Regions from separate parts of the Streptomyces gottesmaniae genome, predicted to be linked through region 1. Evidence: predicted binding sites of a transcription regulator. Region 1 holds the regulator's gene; each other region holds the start of a gene.
What was found. Region 1 encodes HspR, which represses chaperone genes until heat shock. Its sites were predicted from a motif close to TTGAGNNNNNNNNNCTCAA; they were not measured.
Positions count from the first base shown of each region.

Region 1 (6,366 bases):
GACGTGCGTGGCGATTCTCCAGCCGGGGTATCGCATCGGCGAGCGCACCATCCGCCCCGCGCGGGTGGCCGTGGCCGAGCCCCAGCCGGGGGCGCAGCCCGCCAAGGCCGAGGGCTCCGAGGAGCAGGCGGCGGCGGCCGACGACAAGGAGAGCGGTGGCCCGGACGAGGGCTGACGCCGACGGCGTCGTACACGGCGAGGTGCGCGGCGGCGTGCACGGTGAGCGGAAGGAGGGACGTCGCGGATGAGTACCAAGGACTTCATCGAGAAGGACTACTACAAGGTCCTCGGCGTCCCCAAGGACGCCACCGAGGCCGAGATCAAGAAGGCGTACCGCAAGCTCGCCCGCGAGTACCACCCGGACGCCAACAAGGGGAACACCAAGGCCGAGGAGCGCTTCAAGGAGATCTCCGAGGCCAACGACATCCTCGGTGACCCCAAGAAGCGCAAGGAGTACGACGAGGCCCGCGCCCTCTTCGGCAACGGCGGCTTCCGCCCCGGCCCCGGCGCCGGCGGCGGCTCGTTCAACTTCGACCTGGGCGACCTCTTCGGCGGCGGCGCTCAGGGCGGTGGCCAGGCGGGCGGCTTCGGCGGGGGCATCGGCGATGTCTTCGGCGGCCTGTTCAACCGGGGCAGCTCCGGCACCACGCGGGTGCAGCCCCGGCGCGGCCAGGACATCGAGTCCGAGGTCACGCTGAGCTTCACCGAGGCCATCGAGGGCGCGACCGTACCGCTCAGGATGTCCTCGCAGTCGCCCTGTAAAGCCTGTTCGGGCACCGGCGACGCCAACGGCACACCCCGGGTGTGCCCGACGTGCGTCGGCACCGGCCAGGTCGCGCGGGGCTCCGGCGGCGGCTTCTCCCTGACGGACCCCTGCCCGGACTGCAAGGGCCGCGGTCTGATCGCCGAGCACCCCTGCGACATCTGCAAGGGCTCCGGCCGCGCCAAGTCCTCCCGCACCATGCAGGTCCGGATCCCGGCGGGCGTCTCCGACGGCCAGCGGATCCGGCTGCGCGGCAAGGGCGCCCCCGGCGAACGGGGCGGCCCGGCGGGCGACCTGTACGTCGTCGTGCACGTCGACCCGCACCCGGTGTTCGGCCGCAAGGACGACAACCTCACGGTGACCGTCCCGGTGACGTACCCCGAGGCGGCGCTCGGCGGAGAGGTCCGGGTCCCGACCCTGGGCGGACCGCCGGTCACCCTGAAACTGCCTCCGGGCACCCCCAACGGCCGTACGATGCGGGCCCGGGGCAAGGGCGCCTTCCGCAAGGACGGCACCCGCGGGGACCTGTTGATCACCGTCGAGGTGAGTGTCCCGAAGGACCTGTCGGGGAAGGCTCGTGACGCGCTGGAGGCGTATCGCGAGGCGACCGCGGGTGAGGACCCGCGAGCGGAGCTGTTCCAGGCCGCGAAGGGAGCATGAATGTGATGGACGGCCGCCGTAGGAACCCTTATGAGCTGACGGAAGAGACACCGGTGTACGTCATCTCGGTGGCCGCCCAGCTCTCCGGTCTGCACCCGCAGACCCTGCGCCAGTACGACCGTCTCGGCCTGGTCTCCCCGGACCGCACCGCCGGGCGCGGACGTCGCTACTCGGCCCGTGACATCGAACTGCTGCGCACCGTCCAGCAGTTGTCGCAGGACGAGGGCATCAACCTGGCCGGCATCAAGCGCATCATCGAACTGGAGAACCAGGTCGCCGCGCTCCAGTCGCGGGTGGCCGAGATGGAGGCGGCCCTCGACGGTGCCGCCGCGGCCATGCGCCAGCGCGAGGCCGCCGTCCACGCGTCGTACCGGCGCGACCTGGTGCCGTACCAGGAAGTGCAGCAGAGTAGCGCGTTGGTGGTGTGGCGGCCGAAGGGGCGCCAGGCAGCCGACTGACGGTTCGTCAAGTGTGGGCAGGGGCCCGGAGGTTCAGGTGAACTTCCGGGCCCCTGCTGTGCCCCGGCCCGATGTCGCACGACGTATGTCTGGGTGGGATCGCTGGGGGCCTCGGGTCCGTGGAGCGTGCGAGGGGACCTCGCGTGCTCAGGGGGCCAGGGCCACCCAGGCGTCGCCGGGGGCCGATTCGGTGCCGTCGGCGTGGAGGGCGGTCACCCAGTAGAAGTGGGTGGCGCCGGCGGCGGCCGTGGTGTCGGTGTACGACGTGCCGGTGACCGGGTCGGCGGTCAGGGGCTCGTAGGCGGCGGTGGCCGGGTTCCACCGGTACACCCGGTAGCCGGTGATGTCCGTCCCGTTGTACGAGCTGGACAGCTCCCAGGTGAGATCGACCGCGGCCGCGCCGTCGGCGGCCCGTGCGTTCACACCGACCAGCCAGTCCGCAGGGGTCTCCACGGTGGGCCGCAGGTCGAGCTCGGTGACGGTCGTGGACACCATCTTGTCGGCCGACGTGTAATTGGAGTTGCCCGAGGTGTCCACCGCGTCCACGAAGTACGTGTGGTGCTCGCCGTCCTGGAGGTTCGCCGAGTCGACGAGCCGGCTGGTGCCCGCCTTGACCGTGCCCACATGCGTGTACCCGGTCCCGTCGTCCACCGTGCTGAGCCGGAACACGTTGTACTCGGCGAGGTCGGCGACCGGGCTGTCGTCCCAGTCCAGGACCGTGCCGTACTCGGTGGCGGTGGCCGTGAACCCGGTGACGAGCGGCGGGGCGGTGCCGTCGCCGTAGCCGTGGGAGATGGTCTGCGAGGGGGCCGACTCCCGGCCGAGCGCGTCGACGGTCGTCACCCAGTACACGTAGAACCCGTCGTCGGGGCTCGGCACGACCGTGGTGTCGGTGCAGGTGTAGCTGTACTTGGTGCCGTAGGCGGTGTCGGCGAGCTTCGGTGCGCAGGGCACCACCTGGGAGTCGACGACGTCGAAGGTCCCGGTCGCCTCGTCGAAGCGGCGCTCCTCGCGGTGGACCCGGAACTCGCTCGGCGCGTACGGCGACACGTCCCAGCGCAGATCGACGCCGCCGCCGTCCTCGGGCCGGTTCTCCGTCTTCCAGAGGTACGGCACCGCGAGCGGCCTGGCGATCGACACCACCGACGAGTACGCGGTATTGCCCGCCGCGTCCGACACCGCGACCTTGTAGTACGAGGTCTCCCCGTACGGGGCGGTGGCATCGGTCGCCGAGTTGCCCCAGGGGCCCTTGACCTCCTCGAACGGCCCGTCGGGCGAGGCTGCCCTCAGCAGCCGGTTCGTCTCGGCCCCCTCGGACATCCACCAGAGGGACACCCCGTCGAGGGAGGACTCACCGCTGACCTTCAGATCCCGGACGGTCGGCGGGATCCGGTCCACCGTGGTGACCAGTTGACCGGCCGTGCCCGCCGACCTGTTGCCCGCCTTGTCGTAGGCGCGGACCTCGTAGTAGTACGCCGCGCCCGACTTCGGCAGCCCGGTGTCGGTGTACGAGGTGGAGGTGGTCGTCGCGAGCGGCGTGCTGCCGAACGAAGCGCCCTTGAGTCGCCGGTAGACCTTGTACCCGGCGAGGTCCATCTCCTTGTTCTTCGCCCAGGTCAGCTTGGCCTGGCCCGTCTCCGAGTCGTACGACACCGAAGCCCCGGCCGGGACAAGGGGCTTGACCGTGTCGACGGTGGCGGAGGTGCGGGGGGTGTACGTGAACTTGACCTTGGCGGAGCCGGTCCAGTTGACGTAGTCGACGCGGAGGGTGTGCTTGCCGGAGGGGATGGTGAGGTTGAGCGTCTTGGAGACGGTCGTCGAGCCGTTCTTCCAGAGGTTGATCTTGCGGGCGTCGGTCGTGCCCGGGTCCAGATGGACGCGGATCCCGTCCAGGCCGGAGACGGAGAGCGTGAACGGGCCGCCGGACCCGAAGTCCCGGGTGACGGTCCAGCGGACGCCGAAGTTGTTGGACGGCAGCCCGGTGGCGGGCGCGCCGGTCCCCCAGTTCTGGTCGATCGCGCTGTCGCAGTCCGTCTTCTTCGGGGTGCCGGAGAAGGTGGTGTTCGCGAAGAACTGTCGCTTGAAGACGGGGGAGGTGCAGGTCACGGCTGCGGACGCGGGGGCGGCGGTCGCGGCGAGCAGTCCACCAGCGGTGGCGAGCACGACGGCGGTCGCGCCGGCCGTACGTCTGACTGGGGTTTTCGGGATCACTTGGGTCCTTGGTCCTTCTGCGCCGGTGCCTGTGTGGGACGCCTGGTGCCTGATCGTCAGCGGTCAGGGACACTACCGCCGACGATCAGACAGCTGAGGTGGGGGATTGGTTGTACGGGGCCCGTGGGGCGTGTGTGCCGGACGAGGTCAAAGGCCCCGGGTGCCCAGGTATCGGCCGCCTGTTCGTAGGGAGCGCGCGTTACGCGTCCGGTGAGCCGACCGGTTCCGTCAGGGTGACGTACGAGAACTCCTCGCCGGTGTCGAAGCGGGAGTTGCGATGGATGTCCACGGCGACGACCGCCCAGCGGACGGTCTCGCCGCGAGAGCCATACAACTCCTGGACATAACTCAGGGGTTCATCGGGGTCCGTCGATCCCTCGTCCACGGAGTTCCACAGCTCGTACTGCCAGGTGCCGTCGACGAGTTGGCCCCGGTAGACGTCATAGTGGTCCACCTCGTCCGCCTCGGGGTTGCTTCGCCATGTCAGCTCGACATCCTGACCGACGATGGCCCCGGTCAGGCCGGTGACGGCCGCCGGGCCGAGGCCGGCCGTGGGAGCCACGGCCGTTGCCGACGCCGAGGCGGCGGACTCGTTCTCGGCGAAGTCGACCGCGGTCACCGTGTAGGTGTACGCAAGGCCGTGTCGAACGCCGGAGTCCATGAACGACGTCTGCGTGGAACGCACCGTGTCCACGAGCCTGTTGCCGCGGTAGATCCGGTAGTGCGACAGATCCTGGGCGATCGGAGTCCTCGGAGCCTGCCAGGTCAACCCGATGCCGGCCGCCGGTTGCGGTGTCGCGGTCAGACCGGTGGGCGCGGAGGGGGCGTGATCACCCCGCGAGACGGGGGTGCCCGCCGACTTCGCCGACTTGTTGCCTGCCTCGTCGACCGCGGTGACCCAGTAGCTGTAGTCGAGGTTCTCCTTCACCGTGGTGTCGAGCCAGGAGGTGGACGTCACCTTCGCCACCTGGACCACGGGGTTGTCGCCGCCGTCGTCGTCCCAGCGCCGGTGGACGAGGTGGTACGCCGCGCCCGGCACGGCGTTCCAGGCCAGCGTGACCCCCGGCTGCCCATCGGTCGCCTTGACATGGGAGGGAACGGGGGGTGGGGTCCGGTCGACCGTCGTGACCGACCGGTCCGCGCTGCCGACCGACTCGTTGCCGGCCTTGTCGTACGCGCGGATCTCGTACACGTACGTCTCACCGGTCTTCGCCAGAGCGGCGTCGGTGTACGCGGCGGAGCCGGCTGCCGTATCGGTCAGCCTCTTCCAGCCGTCACTGGTTGCGGGGCGACGAAGAACCCGGTAGCCGGCTAGGTCCATCTCCTTGTTCTTCGCCCAGGTCAGCTTGGCTTTGCCGGTGGTCTTGTCGTACGTCACGGTCGGGGCGGTCGGGGGGAGCGGGGCGATCTTGTCGACGGTGGCGGAGGTGCGGGGCGTGTACGTGAAGTTGACCTTGGCGGAGCCGGTCCAGTTGACGTAGTCGACACGGAGGGTGTGTGTGCCGGCGGGGATGGTGAGGTTGAGGGTCTTGGAGACGGTCGTGGTGCCGTTCTTCCAGAGGTTGATCTTGCGGGCGTCGGGTGTGTCCGGGTCGAGGTGGACGCGGATGCCGTCGAGGCCGGAGGTGGAGAGGGTGAAGGGGCCGCCGGAGCCGAAGTCGCGGGTGAGGGTCCAGCGGACGCCGAAGTTGTTGGCTGGTAGCCCGGTGGCGGGGGCGCCGGTGCCCCAGTTCTCGCTGATCTTCGCGTCGCAGTCCGTCTTCTTCGGGGTGCCGGAGAAGGTGGTGTTCGCGAAAAGCTGCCGTTTGAAGGCGGGGGAGGCGCACGTCACGGCGGCGGACGCCGTCGTGACGTGCGCGGTGAGCAGGCCGCCGGCGGCGGCGAACACGACGACGGTGGCTGCGGCCGCCGTCGAGTGTCTGACTGAGGTCATGGGGTCCTTCAGAGGGGGTGCCGATCGTCGTCGGCGGGGGACACCGCCGGCGACGATCAGACGGTTGGGGTGGGGGGAGGGTTGTACGGGGTGGAGGGGGCAGGGGGAGGGTGGTTCGCGGAGGGCGGTGGTTCGAGGCGGGGGCTGCGGCGGGAGCCGTTTTCTGCGTCACCAGTTCGAGTGAAGCGAGGGCGTTTTCGCAGGTGAGCCTGTGTGGCCACCTAGCGTGGCGGCGTTGCTTGTGCCCCGTGTACGCCCAGCCCACACTTGAGGAGGAGGTGTCACCTTGACCGCTCTTGCACATGAGAGGCCCGAGACCATGTCCGAGGCAGGGACTGAAG
Region 1 covers NZ_JAVRFJ010000046.1:81,293-87,658, reverse strand. The annotation lists gene grpE (nucleotide exchange factor GrpE) at 1-175, shown strand, start outside; gene dnaJ (molecular chaperone DnaJ) at 245-1,423, shown strand; gene RM704_RS37770 (heat shock protein transcriptional repressor HspR) at 1,429-1,881, shown strand; gene RM704_RS37765 (PA14 domain-containing protein) at 2,029-4,092, opposite strand; gene RM704_RS37760 (fibronectin type III domain-containing protein) at 4,292-6,025, opposite strand.

Region 2 (6,366 bases), on a different contig from region 1:
TGATCCGGCCGGAGCGGACCAGCTCGACGATCACCTCGGGGCACTGTTCGCCGCCGAACTGGTCGGCGCCCGCGTCCAGGGCCTTCGCGGCGCGCTCGGCGACGGTGAGGTGTTCGACGCCCCAGGCGTGGGCCTGGTGCGTCTCGCCGGCGATGACGGCGTCGGTGAGCAGGCCCCAGTCGGTGCAGACGATGCCGTCGAAGCCGAGGCGGTCGCGCAGCAGGCCGGTCAGGACGTCCCGGTTGAAGCCGAAACCGACCTCCTCCCAGCCGTCCACGCCGATCGGCAGTCCGTAGTACGGCATCACCTGCGAGCACCCGGCCTCGACGGCCGCCCGGAACGGCGCGAGGTGGTAGTCACGCATGCCACCCGGATAGATCTGCTCCTTGCCGTGCGGGAAGTGCGGGTCCTCACCGTCCCGTTGCGGGCCGCCGCCGGGGAAGTGCTTGACCATGGCGGCGACCGAGCGCGGACCGAGCCGGGGCCCCTGGAGGCCGCGGATGTACGCCCTGACCAGCGCGCTCGTGACCTTGGCGGACGAGCCGAAGGTGCCGGACTGGCGAGCCCAGCGGGGCTCGGTGGCGAGGTCGATCTGCGGGTGCAGGGCGACCCGCAGGCCGACGGCGAGGTACTCGCGGCGGACGGTGTCGCCGAACCGCTCCACCAGCTCCGGCTCGCCGATCGCGGCCAGGCCCAGGGGCTCGGGCCAGGTCGAGAAGGCGCCGGAGGCGAAGGACGCGCCCGGGTTGTCGGTGAACGAGTGGCGCGGGTCGGTGGAGAGGGTGACCGGGATGCCCAGTCGGGTGTCGGCCGCGAGTGCCTGGAGCCGGTTGACCCATTCCGCCGTCTCCCGCGTCCCGTACCGGCCCACGAGGTTGAAGTGGGTCAGATGGCCGCCCACGACCAGTTCCGTGGTGCCCTGCCGGGGGAACGGCCCGTCGGTCGCCTCGGCGAGCGTCCCGTCGCCGTTCATCGTCAGCATCGTGTGGAAGAGCTGACCCGCCTTCTCCGCGAGGGTCATCCGGGCCACGAGGTCCTCCACCCGTTCGTCGACGGGACGGCTCGGGTCGCGGTACGGGGCTGTGGTCATCCGGGGTTCCTTGGAGGAGACGGTGGCCTGGGTCGGGACGGTTGCCGGGTTCGGAACGGTGGTACGAAGCGGTGGCCGGGCGGACCACCCCCCTGAGCGGTCGCCTTGCCGAGCGGCACGGCGTCCGGGGTGACGGCCATGGGCTCTCCTGGGGCGAGGGGGCCGTCGCCGCGCAGGCCCGTTCAGGGAAGCAGCAAAACCGAGTGGGTACTAGGTTTTGGACAAGTGGCCACTCTCACGCGGTACATGGCTTGAAAGAAAGGGGGATTGACTCGTGTAACCGCCGGTCCGCGAAGGCCTGCGAGGCGGCGTGGCGGGGCTAGGGTGGCGGCCATGGTGCGGAACCGGAGGTCGGAAGGGTCCGACAGCTCCGTGGCGCGCGAGCCCGACGGGCCCGACAGCTCCGCCGCGCGCCAGGCGGAGGGCTCCGGCGCGCGGGGCACGTACGCCGTCGGGGACGAGCGGCGGCTGCGCATTCTCGACGCCGCCGTCGACCACTTCGCCCAGCGGGGCTTCCACGCCTCCTCGTTGGCCCGGATCGCCGCCGAGGTCGGCATCACCCAGGGCGGGCTGCTGCATCACTTCCCCAGCAAGGAGGACCTTCTCGTCCAGGTCCTCGAACGCATAGACGCAAGCGACCGGGAGCGGTTCTTCTCGCGGGAGTTCGAGTCGGCGGCCCAGATGTTCACGGCCCTCGTGCGACTCGCCGAGTACAACGGCGCGCGGCTGGGCCGCACCCGGATGTTCAACGTCCTGGCCGCCGAGGCCGGCGACCCCGGGCACCCCGCCCACGCGTACTTCGTCGAGCGGTACGCCGAGGTGGTGGGCACCCTGTCCGGAGTACTGCGGCGCGGCGTGGACAGCGGTGAACTGCGGGCCGACACGGATGTCCTGGCCGTCGCGCAGGAGCTCGCCGCGGTGATGGACGGGCTGCAGATCCAGTGGGTGCTCGATCCGAAGGGGTTCGACATGGCGGGCCGCTTCCGGGCGTATGTGGAGCGGGTGCGGAGGGAGATCGGCGCGGAGGGCTCGTAGGGGAGGGCCGGTGCGGAGGGCCCGTGCGGAGGGGTGGCACCGGTGGAGTGGTGGCGGTGGGCTCGTGGAGGCCCGAGTGCTGTCGGTCTGCTGTGAATCGCCCTTCGGGTGGCGGGGGTCACAGACAGGGGCGTGCCGGGGCGTCGAGGGTGAGGTGAAACGGAAGGAGCCCCTCACCTTGGACGCCGCCGAGACTGTGGAGGCCGCGGGGCCCGTCCTCGACGGCATCCCGCGGCAGCCGGGTGCGACACCCGGGCGGGCGACCGAGCGGGAGCCGGCGGAGGCTGCGGATGCCGGGGCGTGCGCGGAGGAGACCGAGGCGCGCGCCGGGCGTACATCCTCCCGGCACCGGCGCCTCCCGTTCCCGCGCCCCTGGCGGCTGCTCCCCACCCCCGTCGGCACGCCCTTCACCTTCTTCTACGCCACCGTCCTCGTGATGACCTCGCTCGTCGCCGAGTACGCCGACCCGACCCTGGTGCACGTCCTGCATCAGGGCTCCAGTACGGATGTGGCGCATCTGGTCCGCACCCCGGTGCCGGTGCTGCTCGCGAGCGCGCTGTGGGTCGCGGGCGGGGTCGGTTCCCTGTACGCCCTGGCCTTTCTGCTGGTGCTGACCGCGCTGGAGCGCCGGATCGGCGGGTGGCGCACGGCCGGCGTCTTCCTGCTGGGCCATGTCCTCGCCACCCTGGCGACGGAGGTCCCGGTGGGCTTCGCCGTCCTGGCCGGCCACCTCCCCGACAGTTCCCTCCACCGCCTCGACTACGGCATCAGCTTCGGTGTGGCCGCGAGCGCCGGCGCGTTGGCGGGCCTGCTGCCGCCCTGGCCGCGGTGGCTGCTCCTGCTGGGCTTCGGCGGGATGCTGGTGGACGACCTGATCGCGTTCACGGACCCGATGACCAACTGGGGGCATCTGCTGTCCCTGGCCATCGGGGTGGCGACGTGGCCCGCGGTACGACGGTGGCGGCGGGCGGCGCGAGGTGGTCCGGTCGGCTCGGAAACGGGTACGGGTCGGGCTCAGGCCGCCACGACCGGCGCGTAGCCGCGTACCGCGCGGGTCGAGGGGGAGCCCGGGAAGCGGAGTGCCGCGGCGGGCGGCGCCGAAGGGAGCCCTCTCGGCGCCTGCGACGTCGCAGGCAGGGCGGTCGTGATCGCCCACAGCGAACGGTCGCCCTCTCGGGGAACATTCCTCGGCTCATGTGCATTGAGTCCGCATAGCTCAACTTGACTGCCGAGGGAGAGATCATGGCATCGACGTCCGCACCGCTCACCCTGCCCGTACTGCCGCTCGACGACGAGGTCGTGCTGCCGGGAATGGTGGTGCCCCTGGACCTCAATGACACCGATGTACGGGCCGCGGTGGAGGCCGCGCAGGCCGCGGCGCGGGCGGTGCCCGGGAAGCCGAAGGTGCTGCTGGTACCGAGGATCGACGGGTCGTACGCGAGCACGGGTGTGCTCGGGACCGTCGAGCAGGTCGGACGGCTGGCCGACGGAGATCCGGGAGCGCTCATCCGTGCCATAGGGCGGGTGCGGATCGGGGCCGGGACCACCGGACCCGGCGCCGCCCTGTGGGTGGAGGGGACCCGCCTCGACGAGAGCGTGCCGGAGCCGCTGCCCGGCCAGGTCGTCGAACTCCTCAAGGAGTACAAGGCACTTGCCACCAGCTGGCTGCGTAAGCGCGGCGCCTGGCAGGTCGTGGACCGGGTGCAGGCCATCGACGACGTCTCCGCACTCGCCGACAACTCCGGCTACTCGCCCTTCCTCACCGTCGAGCAGAAGATCCAGCTCCTGGAGACCGCCGACCCCGTCGCCCGGCTGAAGCTCGCCACCCAGCTGCTCCGCGACCACCTCGCCGAGCAGGACGTCGCCGAGACCATCGCCAAGGACGTCCAGGAAGGCGTCGACAAGCAGCAGCGCGAGTTCCTGCTGCGGCGTCAGCTCGAAGCCGTCCGCAAGGAACTGCGCGAGCTCAACGGCGAGAAGGACGGCGAGGAGTCCGACGACTACCGGGCGCGCGTGGAGGCCGCCGACCTGCCGGAGGCGGTGCGGGAGGCCGCGCTCAAGGAGGTCGACAAGCTGGAGCGGTCCAGCGACCAGTCGCCCGAGGGCGGATGGATCCGCACCTGGCTCGACACCGTCCTGGAACTCCCGTGGAACGAGCGGACCGAGGACGAGTACGACATCCAGGGGGCGAAGGGTGTCCTCGACGCCGAGCACGCCGGGCTGGAGGACGTCAAGGAGCGCATCACCGAGTACCTCGCGGTGCGCAAGCGGCGGGCCGAACGCGGGCTCGGCGTCGTCGGCGGGCGGCGCGGCGGTGCCGTGCTCGCGCTCGTCGGGCCGCCCGGTGTCGGCAAGACCAGCCTCGGCGAGTCCGTGGCGCACGCCATGGGGCGCAAGTTCGTCCGGGTCGCGCTCGGCGGTGTGCGCGACGAGGCCGAGATCCGCGGGCACCGGCGTACGTACGTGGGCGCGCTGCCCGGCCGTATCGTCCGCGCCATCAAGGAGGCCGGTTCGATGAACCCGGTCGTCCTGCTCGACGAGATCGACAAGGTGGGCTCGGACTTCCGGGGCGACCCGGCGGCGGCGCTGCTCGAAGTCCTCGACCCCGCGCAGAACCACACCTTCCGGGACCACTACCTGGAGGTCGAACTGGACCTGAGCGACGTCGTCTTCCTCGCCACGGCCAACGTGCTGGAGGCGATCCCCGAGGCACTGCTCGACCGGATGGAGCTCGTCCGGCTCGACGGGTACACGGAGGACGAGAAGGTCGTCATCGCCCGGGACCACCTGCTGCCCCGGCAGCTGGAGCGGGCCGGGCTCGACGCCGACGAGGTCGTGCTCGACGAGAGCGCGCTGCGCAAGCTCGCCGGTGAGTACACGCGGGAGGCGGGCGTACGGAACCTGGAGCGGTCCGTGGCGCGGCTGCTGCGCAAGGTCGCGGCCCAGCACGAACTGGGGCAGCGGGAGCTGCCGTTCACCGTCACCGACGGGGACCTGCGCGGGCTCATCGGGCGACCGCACCACGTGCCCGAGGCGGCGCAGGACCCGGCGGAGCGGCGTACGGCCGTGCCGGGCGTCGCGACGGGGCTCGCCGTCACCGGCGCGGGCGGCGACGTGCTGTACGTCGAGGCGTCGCTCGCCGACCCGGAGACGGGCGCGGCGGGGCTGACCCTCACCGGCCAGCTGGGCGACGTGATGAAGGAGTCCGCGCAGATCGCCCTCTCCTTCCTCCGCTCGCACGGCGCGGAACTGGAGCTGCCCGTCGCCGACCTCAAGGACCGGGGCGTGCACATCCACTTCCCGGCGGGCGCGGTGCCGAAGGACGGCCCGAGCGCCGGCGTCACCATGACGACGGCCCTCGCCTCGCTCCTGTCCGGGCGGCTGGTCCGTACGGACGTGGCGATGACGGGTGAGGTCTCGCTGACCGGGCGGGTGCTGCCCATCGGTGGGGTGAAGCAGAAGCTGCTCGCCGCGCACCGGGCCGGTGTCACCACCGTCATCATTCCTAAGCGGAACGAGGCCGACCTCGACGACGTGCCCGCCGAGGTCCTGGACAAGCTCGACGTCCACGCGGTCACCGATGTCCGTCAGGTCCTGGAACTGGCCCTGGCCCCGGCGGCGGTGGAGGTGCCCGTGGCCGCGTGAGCGCCGGATCGGCACCCGCAGCCCACCCGGACCGTTCCCTGAGCGGACGGTGACCGCCCGCGCGGCGGTCACCGTCCGCTCCCGCCTGCGAAATACTGAACGGCGCTGCCCGCGAAGCGGGGTCGGCGAGAACCTTCAGGAACCCGGAATCGGAAAGCAGGAGCGCTGACGTGCACGACGAGGGCGGAAACGGCGACGGCGACGGCGGTGTCGGGGCCGACGGCGGTGTCGGGGCCGGTATGCCGGCGGCCGGCATGGACCAGGCGTTCCTGGCGCTGGAGCGAGAACTGACGGTCCTGCTGCGGCGCGCCCGTGCCAAGTCCGGGGAGATGGCCCGGGCCGTCCACCCCGACCTGGAGTCCGCCGCCTACGGTCTCCTCGCCCGCCTCGACGAGGCCGGCCGCCTGCGCGCCACCGAACTCGCCGCCTACATCGGCGTCGGCAAGGCCACCATGTCCCGTCAGCTTCGCGCCCTCGAACACCTCGGTCTCATCGCCCGCGAGCCCGACCCCGCCGACGGGCGTGCCTGGCTCGTCCACCTCACGGAGGAGGGCCGGGCCCGCTTCCGGGCGGTCCGGGACGCCCGCCGGGTCGCC
Region 2 covers NZ_JAVRFJ010000002.1:351,378-357,743, forward strand. The annotation lists gene RM704_RS04055 (glycoside hydrolase family 3 protein) at 1-1,090, opposite strand, end outside; gene RM704_RS04060 (TetR/AcrR family transcriptional regulator) at 1,424-2,125, shown strand; gene RM704_RS04065 (rhomboid-like protein) at 2,304-3,164, shown strand; gene lon (endopeptidase La) at 3,368-5,770, shown strand; gene RM704_RS04075 (MarR family winged helix-turn-helix transcriptional regulator) at 5,941-6,366, shown strand, end outside.
Region 2: a site for HspR is predicted at 3,327-3,345, ahead of lon (endopeptidase La). Genes of this name have one in related genera too.

Region 3 (6,366 bases), on a different contig from region 1:
GCCCTGGCCCGCCCCATCGCCTCCGCCCTGGTCAACCGCCTCACCCACGTCCACCTCCAGGCCTCGGCGAAGGACTGGCTGGTCTGGGCCGAGGGCAACGGCATCCACCCCTGGATCCTGGACCACCTCACCGACCGCCCGGACCACCTGTGGTCCAAGCCGCCGAAGACCGAGGAGCCGTTCTCGACACCCCGCTCGTGGCACATGCTCTCCGACGCGCTGCACTCCTTCGGGCGCGACCTCGACGAGGAGACCCTGAAGGTCCTCGCGCACGGCACGCTGACGCCCGCGCACGCGGTGGCCTTCTGCGGTTACGTCAAGATCGTGCGCAGCCGGTTCGGCATCGAGGCGATCCTCAAGGGCGAGGCCGGCTGGCCCCACCGCCTGGAGGACCGCGACCTGCTGTACTACCTCGCCGACTCCTTCCGCGGCCGGCTGATCAAGGAACTGCCGGTCAGCAAGCAGCACATGTCGGCGAACGGACGGCAGACCGCGTACCGCGCCAAGTCCCTGCTGGTGCGGCTCGCGGAGATCTCCGTCGAGGTCGCCCAGACCGTCATCGCCGACGACGCCGACGGCAATCCCGTGCTGCCTGCCTGGTTCCTGGTCGAGGCGGCCCGTGACATGCCCCGGCTGGTGGAGGCACGCCGGTGAGCACGGCCGGCGGCAAGGGGCAGGGCAAACGGAAGACGAAGCGCGACCTCGCCGGTGAGGCGTTCGAGGCGGGGCTGGAGGCGGCGCGGAGCAACTCCGCGCTGCGGGCGGTCGGGTTCACCGTCTGCCGCAAGGAGAAGTGCGATCTCGCGCCCCGCCGAGGTCTCGTCCGGGTCGACTCCGAAGGCGTGCTGCACGCGCACCCCGACCGGCTCGCCGCCCCCGAGGCCTGGGCCTGGGCCATCGCCCACGCCGCCATCCACCTGGGCTTCGGGCACGTCCCGGCGGCGCAGGGCGTGCGTGCCCAGCCAGACCGCTTCGACCTCGCCGCCCGCTGCGTCGCCGTCAACCGGTTCCTGCTCACCTTCCCCGTCGGCCTGACACCCGAGAACCTGCCCGACCGCTACCCGGACGGCGACGAGGAGCGCCTGGCCGCCCGCTGGCGCCAGGACGGGCTCCCGGCGGTGTACGCGCACTGCGGTACGGCCGGTGACGAGCCCGACCAGCTGCTGCTGACCTGGCCCAAGTGGCGCGGCACGCCCACGGACTGGCAGCTCGCCTTCGCGCACGCCCTGACCCGCACGATGTCCGCCGCGATGGACATGGCCGGCGGCCGCCGCGCGACCCTGGACGACGAGCCGGTCCGCATGCGGCCCTGGGAGAAGGCGCTGAGCTGGTTCATCTCCTCCTACCCGCTGCTCGGCGGCATCGCGGCCGGCATCCGGATCGTCGCCGACGTCGAACTCGCCCACGCCCACGGCATCTCCGTCGCGGCCGTCGACGCGGAGGCGGGTGAGATCTACATCAACCCGCTCCGCCAGTTCGACGACGAGGAGTGGCGGTTCGTCCTCGCCCACGAGATGCTGCACGCCGCCCTGCGCCACGGCGACCGCTGCGGCACCCGCGACCCGTATCTGTTCAACGTCGCCGCCGACTACGTCATCAACGACTGGTTGCGCGAGATGCAGGTCGGCACCATGCCCGACGGACTGCTGTACGACCCCGGGCTGGCCGGACTGTCGGCCGAGGAGGTCTACGACCGGATCGCCGGCGACCTGCGCCGGATGCGCCGGCTCGCCACCCCGCGCGGCAAGGGCGTCGGCGACATCCTCGGCGGTCCGCTCGGCGCGCCGCGCGACTACGTGGACCTCGACGAGTTCTACCGCCGGGGCCTCGCCCGGGGCTTCGATCTGCACGAGCGGCAGGAACGCGGCCTCCTGCCGGCCGGCCTGGTCGAGGAGATCCGTGCCCTCAGCCATCCGCCCCTGCCCTGGGACGCGCGACTGGCGCGCTGGTTCGACGAGTTCGTGCCCAGCCCCCGGGCCGTACGGACCTACGCGCGCCCCTCGCGTCGGCAGTCCGCCACCCCCGACATCCCGCGCGCCGGGCGGTACTTCCCACCCGAGGAGATCGCCCGCTGCACCTTCGGCGTCGTCCTCGACACCTCCGGCTCCATGGACCGGACGCTGCTCGGCAAGGCACTGGGCGCGATCGCCTCGTACGCCGCGGCCCGTGACGTACCGGCCGCCCGGGTCGTCTTCTGCGACGCGGCCCCGCACGACGCGGGATTCCTGCCGGTCACCGAGATCGCGGGGCGGGTGCGGGTGCGCGGGCGCGGCGGTACGGAGTTGCAGCCGGGCGTCGATCTGCTGCACCGCGCCGACGACTTCCCGCCGGGCGCGCCCGTCCTCGTCATCACGGACGGCTGGTGCGACGTGCTGCGGGTGCGGCGGGAGCACGCCTATCTGATTCCCCAGGGTGCTCGCCTGCCGTTCACCGCGCAGGGGCCGGTGTTCAGGGTGAGATGAGCCTCCCATCCGCCGGAGTGTGATCGGATGGGGGCACGGAACCCCGGCAACGGGATCCCCGCGACGGAACTTCCGCAACGGGACCCCCACTACGCGGGGCTCCGGCATCGTGACCCATAGAAAGGACTCATCGTGGCCACCACGCGCACCGCACACACCGTCTGGGAAGGCGAGCTGCTCAAGGGCACCGGCACCGTCACCTTCGACTCCTCCGGCATCGGCTCGCAGCCGGTGTCGTGGCCGTCGCGCGCGGAGCAGGCGAACGGCAAGACCAGCCCCGAGGAGCTGATCGCGGCCGCCCACTCCAGCTGCTTCTCCATGGCGCTCTCCCACGGCCTCACCGGCGCGGGCAACCCGCCCACCCGCCTGGAGACCAAGGCCGACGTGACCTTCCAGCCCGGTGAGGGCATCACCGGTATCCACCTCACCGTCCGCGGCGAGGTCCCCGGCCTGGACGCGGCCGGCTTCCAGGAGGCGGCCGAGGGCGCAAAGAAGAACTGCCCGGTCAGCCAGGCCCTGACCGGCACGACGATCACGCTCACGGCCGAACTGGTCTGACCGCCTGCTTCGTGCGCCCCGTCTCCGCCCCGTTGACAAGAACCCACTCAAGTTTTGTGCTGGTGGTGGGAACACTTGGCGGACCTTGCGGATCCTTGCGGAACTCCGCTGGAAGGGGACGGCGATGGGGCGTGCGGTCGGGATCGATCTCGGTACGACGAACTCGGTGGTGGCGGTCCTGGAGGGCGGCGAGCCGACCGTCGTCGTCAACGCGGAGGGGCAGCGGACCACACCGTCGGTGGTGGCCTTCGCCAAGAACGGCGAGGTGCTCGTCGGCGAGGTCGCCAAGCGGCAGGCCGTGACGAACGTGGAGCGCACCGCGCGCTCCGTCAAACGCCACATGGGGGACGCGAGTTGGCGCTTCCCCGCGCAGGGCTCCGTGGACGGTACCCGCTACCGGGCCCAGGAACTGTCCGCGCGCGTCCTGCAGAAGCTGAAGCGGGACGCGGAGTCGTATCTCGGCGAGGACGTCACCGACGCCGTCATCACCGTGCCCGCGTACTTCGACGACGCGCAGCGGCAGGCGACCAAGGAGGCGGGGGAGATCGCGGGCCTGAAGGTCCTGCGGATCATCAACGAGCCCACGGCCGCGGCCCTCGCGTACGGCCTGGACCGGGGCGAGGAGCAGACCGTCCTCGTCTTCGACCTCGGCGGCGGCACCTTCGACGTCTCCCTCCTGGAGATCGGTGAGGGGGTCATCGAGGTGGAGGCCACCAACGGCGACACCCGGCTCGGGGGCGACGACTGGGACCAGCGGGTGGTCGAACATCTCGTCAAACGCTTCCAGGGGCAGTACGGCGTCGATCTCGGCCGCGACAAGATGGCGTTGCAGCGGCTGCGCGAGGGGGCGGAGCGGGCCAAGATCGAGCTGTCCAGCTCCTCCGAGACGTCCATCAACCTCCCGTACATCACCGCCTCCGCCGAGGGACCCCTCCACTTGGAGGAGGGGCTGACGCGCGCCCAGTTCCAGGAGCTGACCGCGGATCTGCTCGACCGGTGCAGGACGCCCTTCCACCAGGCCGTCAAGGACGCGGGGGTGAAGCTCGCCGCGATCGACCACGTCATCCTCGTGGGCGGTTCGACACGGATGCCCGCCGTGAGCGACCTGGTGCGGGAACTCACCGGCAAGGACCCGCACAAGGGGGTGAACCCCGACGAGGTGGTGGCGGTCGGCGCCGCGCTGCAGGCGGGCGTCATCCGCGGTGACGTGAAGGACGTGCTGCTGCTCGACGTCACCCCGTTGTCCCTGGGCATCGAGACCAAGGGCGGCATCATGACCAAGCTCATCGAGCGCAACACGACGATTCCCACGCGCCGTTCGGAGATCTTCACGACGGCGGCGGACAACCAGCCCTCGGTCGGCATCCAGGTGTACCAGGGTGAGCGGGAGATCGCCGCGTACAACAAGAAGCTGGGTGTCTTCGACCTCACCGGGCTGCCGCCCGCGCCGCGTGGCGTCCCGCAGATCGAGGTGGCCTTCGACATCGACGCGAACGGCATCATGCATGTCTCGGCGAAGGATCTCGCCACCGGCCGCGAACAGAAGATGACGGTGACCGGCGGCTCCGCGCTCCCCAAGGACGACATCGACCGCATGATGCGGGAGGCCGAGCAGTACGCCGACGACGACCGCCGGCGCCGTGAGGCGGCCGAGACACGCAACCACGCCGAGCAACTCACCTACCAGACGGAGAAGTTCCTCCGCGACAACGAGGAACGGGTCCCCGCCGACAGCAGGGCCGAGATGGAGGCCGCGGTGGCGGAGGTGAAACGGCTCCTGGAGCACCCCGAGGACACCGCGCCCCTGCGCACCGCCGTCGACCACCTGTCCACCGTCAGCCAGCGCATGGGCCAGTCCATGTACGCGGCCTCCTCCCGCGCCCAGGCCGACCCACCGCCACCGGACCCCAGCGAGGACGAGACCGTGGTCGACGCGGAGATCGTGGACGAGGAGAGGGGGCCGAAGGGAGGGGCGGCGTGAGCCTTCCGCGGGGACCGGACCGGGCCGGGCCGGCCGCGCGCGGGCCGTGGGCGAGCCGCTCAGTACCTGTCGCGGTACCGCTTGAGGATCTGTCTCGTCGTCTCGGCGGAGGCCGCGTGCGCGGCCATGTGGTCGAGGACTTCGAGGTGCAGGGCGACCTCGGTGCGGGAGTCGAGGTAGAGGGCGCCCGTGAGGTACTCGGTGTAGACCATGTCGGGGAGTTCGGGTTCGGCGAAGCGGAAGAGGGAGAAGGGGGCGTAGGTGCCCGGGTGGGGGCCGCTGGCGAACTCGCAGACCTGGAGGATCACATGGTCCCTCTCGGTGACTTCGAGGAGACGGTCGAGCTGGTCGCGCATGACCTGGGAGCGGATGCTCACCGGACGCGCGAGGGCCGTCTCGTCCATGATCACCCACAGGTGCGGCGGCTTCTCCTGCGTGAGGAGCTTCTGTCTCGCCATCCGTAGCGACACATGCCGTTCGATCGCCTCGGGACCGGTCTGCCCGACCGTCCCGGCCTCCATCACGGCCCGCGCGTACTCCTCCGTCTGCAGCATCCCCGGCACGAAGTGCGGCTCGTACTGCCGGATCAGGTGTGCCGCGCCCTCCAGGCTGACGTACACGCTGAACCAGTCGGGCAGCACATCGTGGAACCGCTGCCACCACCCCGGCTTGTTCGCCTCCTCGGCCAGCGTCACGAAGGCGGCGACCTCGTGCTCGGCGACACCGTACGTCGTCAGCAGCACCTGGACGTACGGGATCTTGAGCGCGACATCGGCGGTCTCCATGCGCCGTACGGTCGCCGGGGCGACCCGGAGGACGCGTGCCGCCTCCTCGCGCTTCAGCCCGGCGGACTCCCGCAGTTCCTGGAGCCGTCTTCCGAGCACCACCTGACCCACGGTGGGCGCGGGCCGCCGCTCACTCACGCCACGCCTCCCCACGCGCCGAGATCCCTGACCAGTCTGTCATGACCAGGTGGACATCTCACAGAGGCAGCCGGAACCCGATGCTCCGCCGGCCTCCGGTCCCGGCGCCGCCGCAGGATACGGGGAGCCATGACCTCGGAGGTAATCGACCGCCGTACGCCCCGCGCGGCAAGGTGAGGGCACCGGGGCCCACCGGGTACCCCTCGGGGTCCCGGGCCTTCCGGACCCTTCCGTTTCCCGCCCACCACTTCGACGGAGCGTGATGTGCCATGTCCATGACCATCCCGACGGACCGGCTCGCCGTCCTCGCCCGGACCGCCGATCCCCGCACCATGCTGCGCCGCTTCCTGGCCACCGACGCGGCGGTGACCGGAGCGAACGGGCTCGCCTACCTCCTGGCCTCCGCCCCCCTCGGCCGCTTCCTCGGCGTCGACCCCGGGCT
Region 3 covers NZ_JAVRFJ010000003.1:182,437-188,802, forward strand. The annotation lists gene RM704_RS05025 (ATP-binding protein) at 1-654, shown strand, start outside; gene RM704_RS05030 (vWA domain-containing protein) at 651-2,462, shown strand; gene RM704_RS05035 (OsmC family protein) at 2,595-3,020, shown strand; gene dnaK (molecular chaperone DnaK) at 3,145-5,001, shown strand; gene RM704_RS05045 (Sco1979 family transcriptional regulator) at 5,061-5,924, opposite strand; gene RM704_RS05050 (hypothetical protein) at 6,194-6,366, shown strand, end outside.
Region 3: a site for HspR is predicted at 3,053-3,071, ahead of dnaK (molecular chaperone DnaK). Genes of this name have one in related genera too.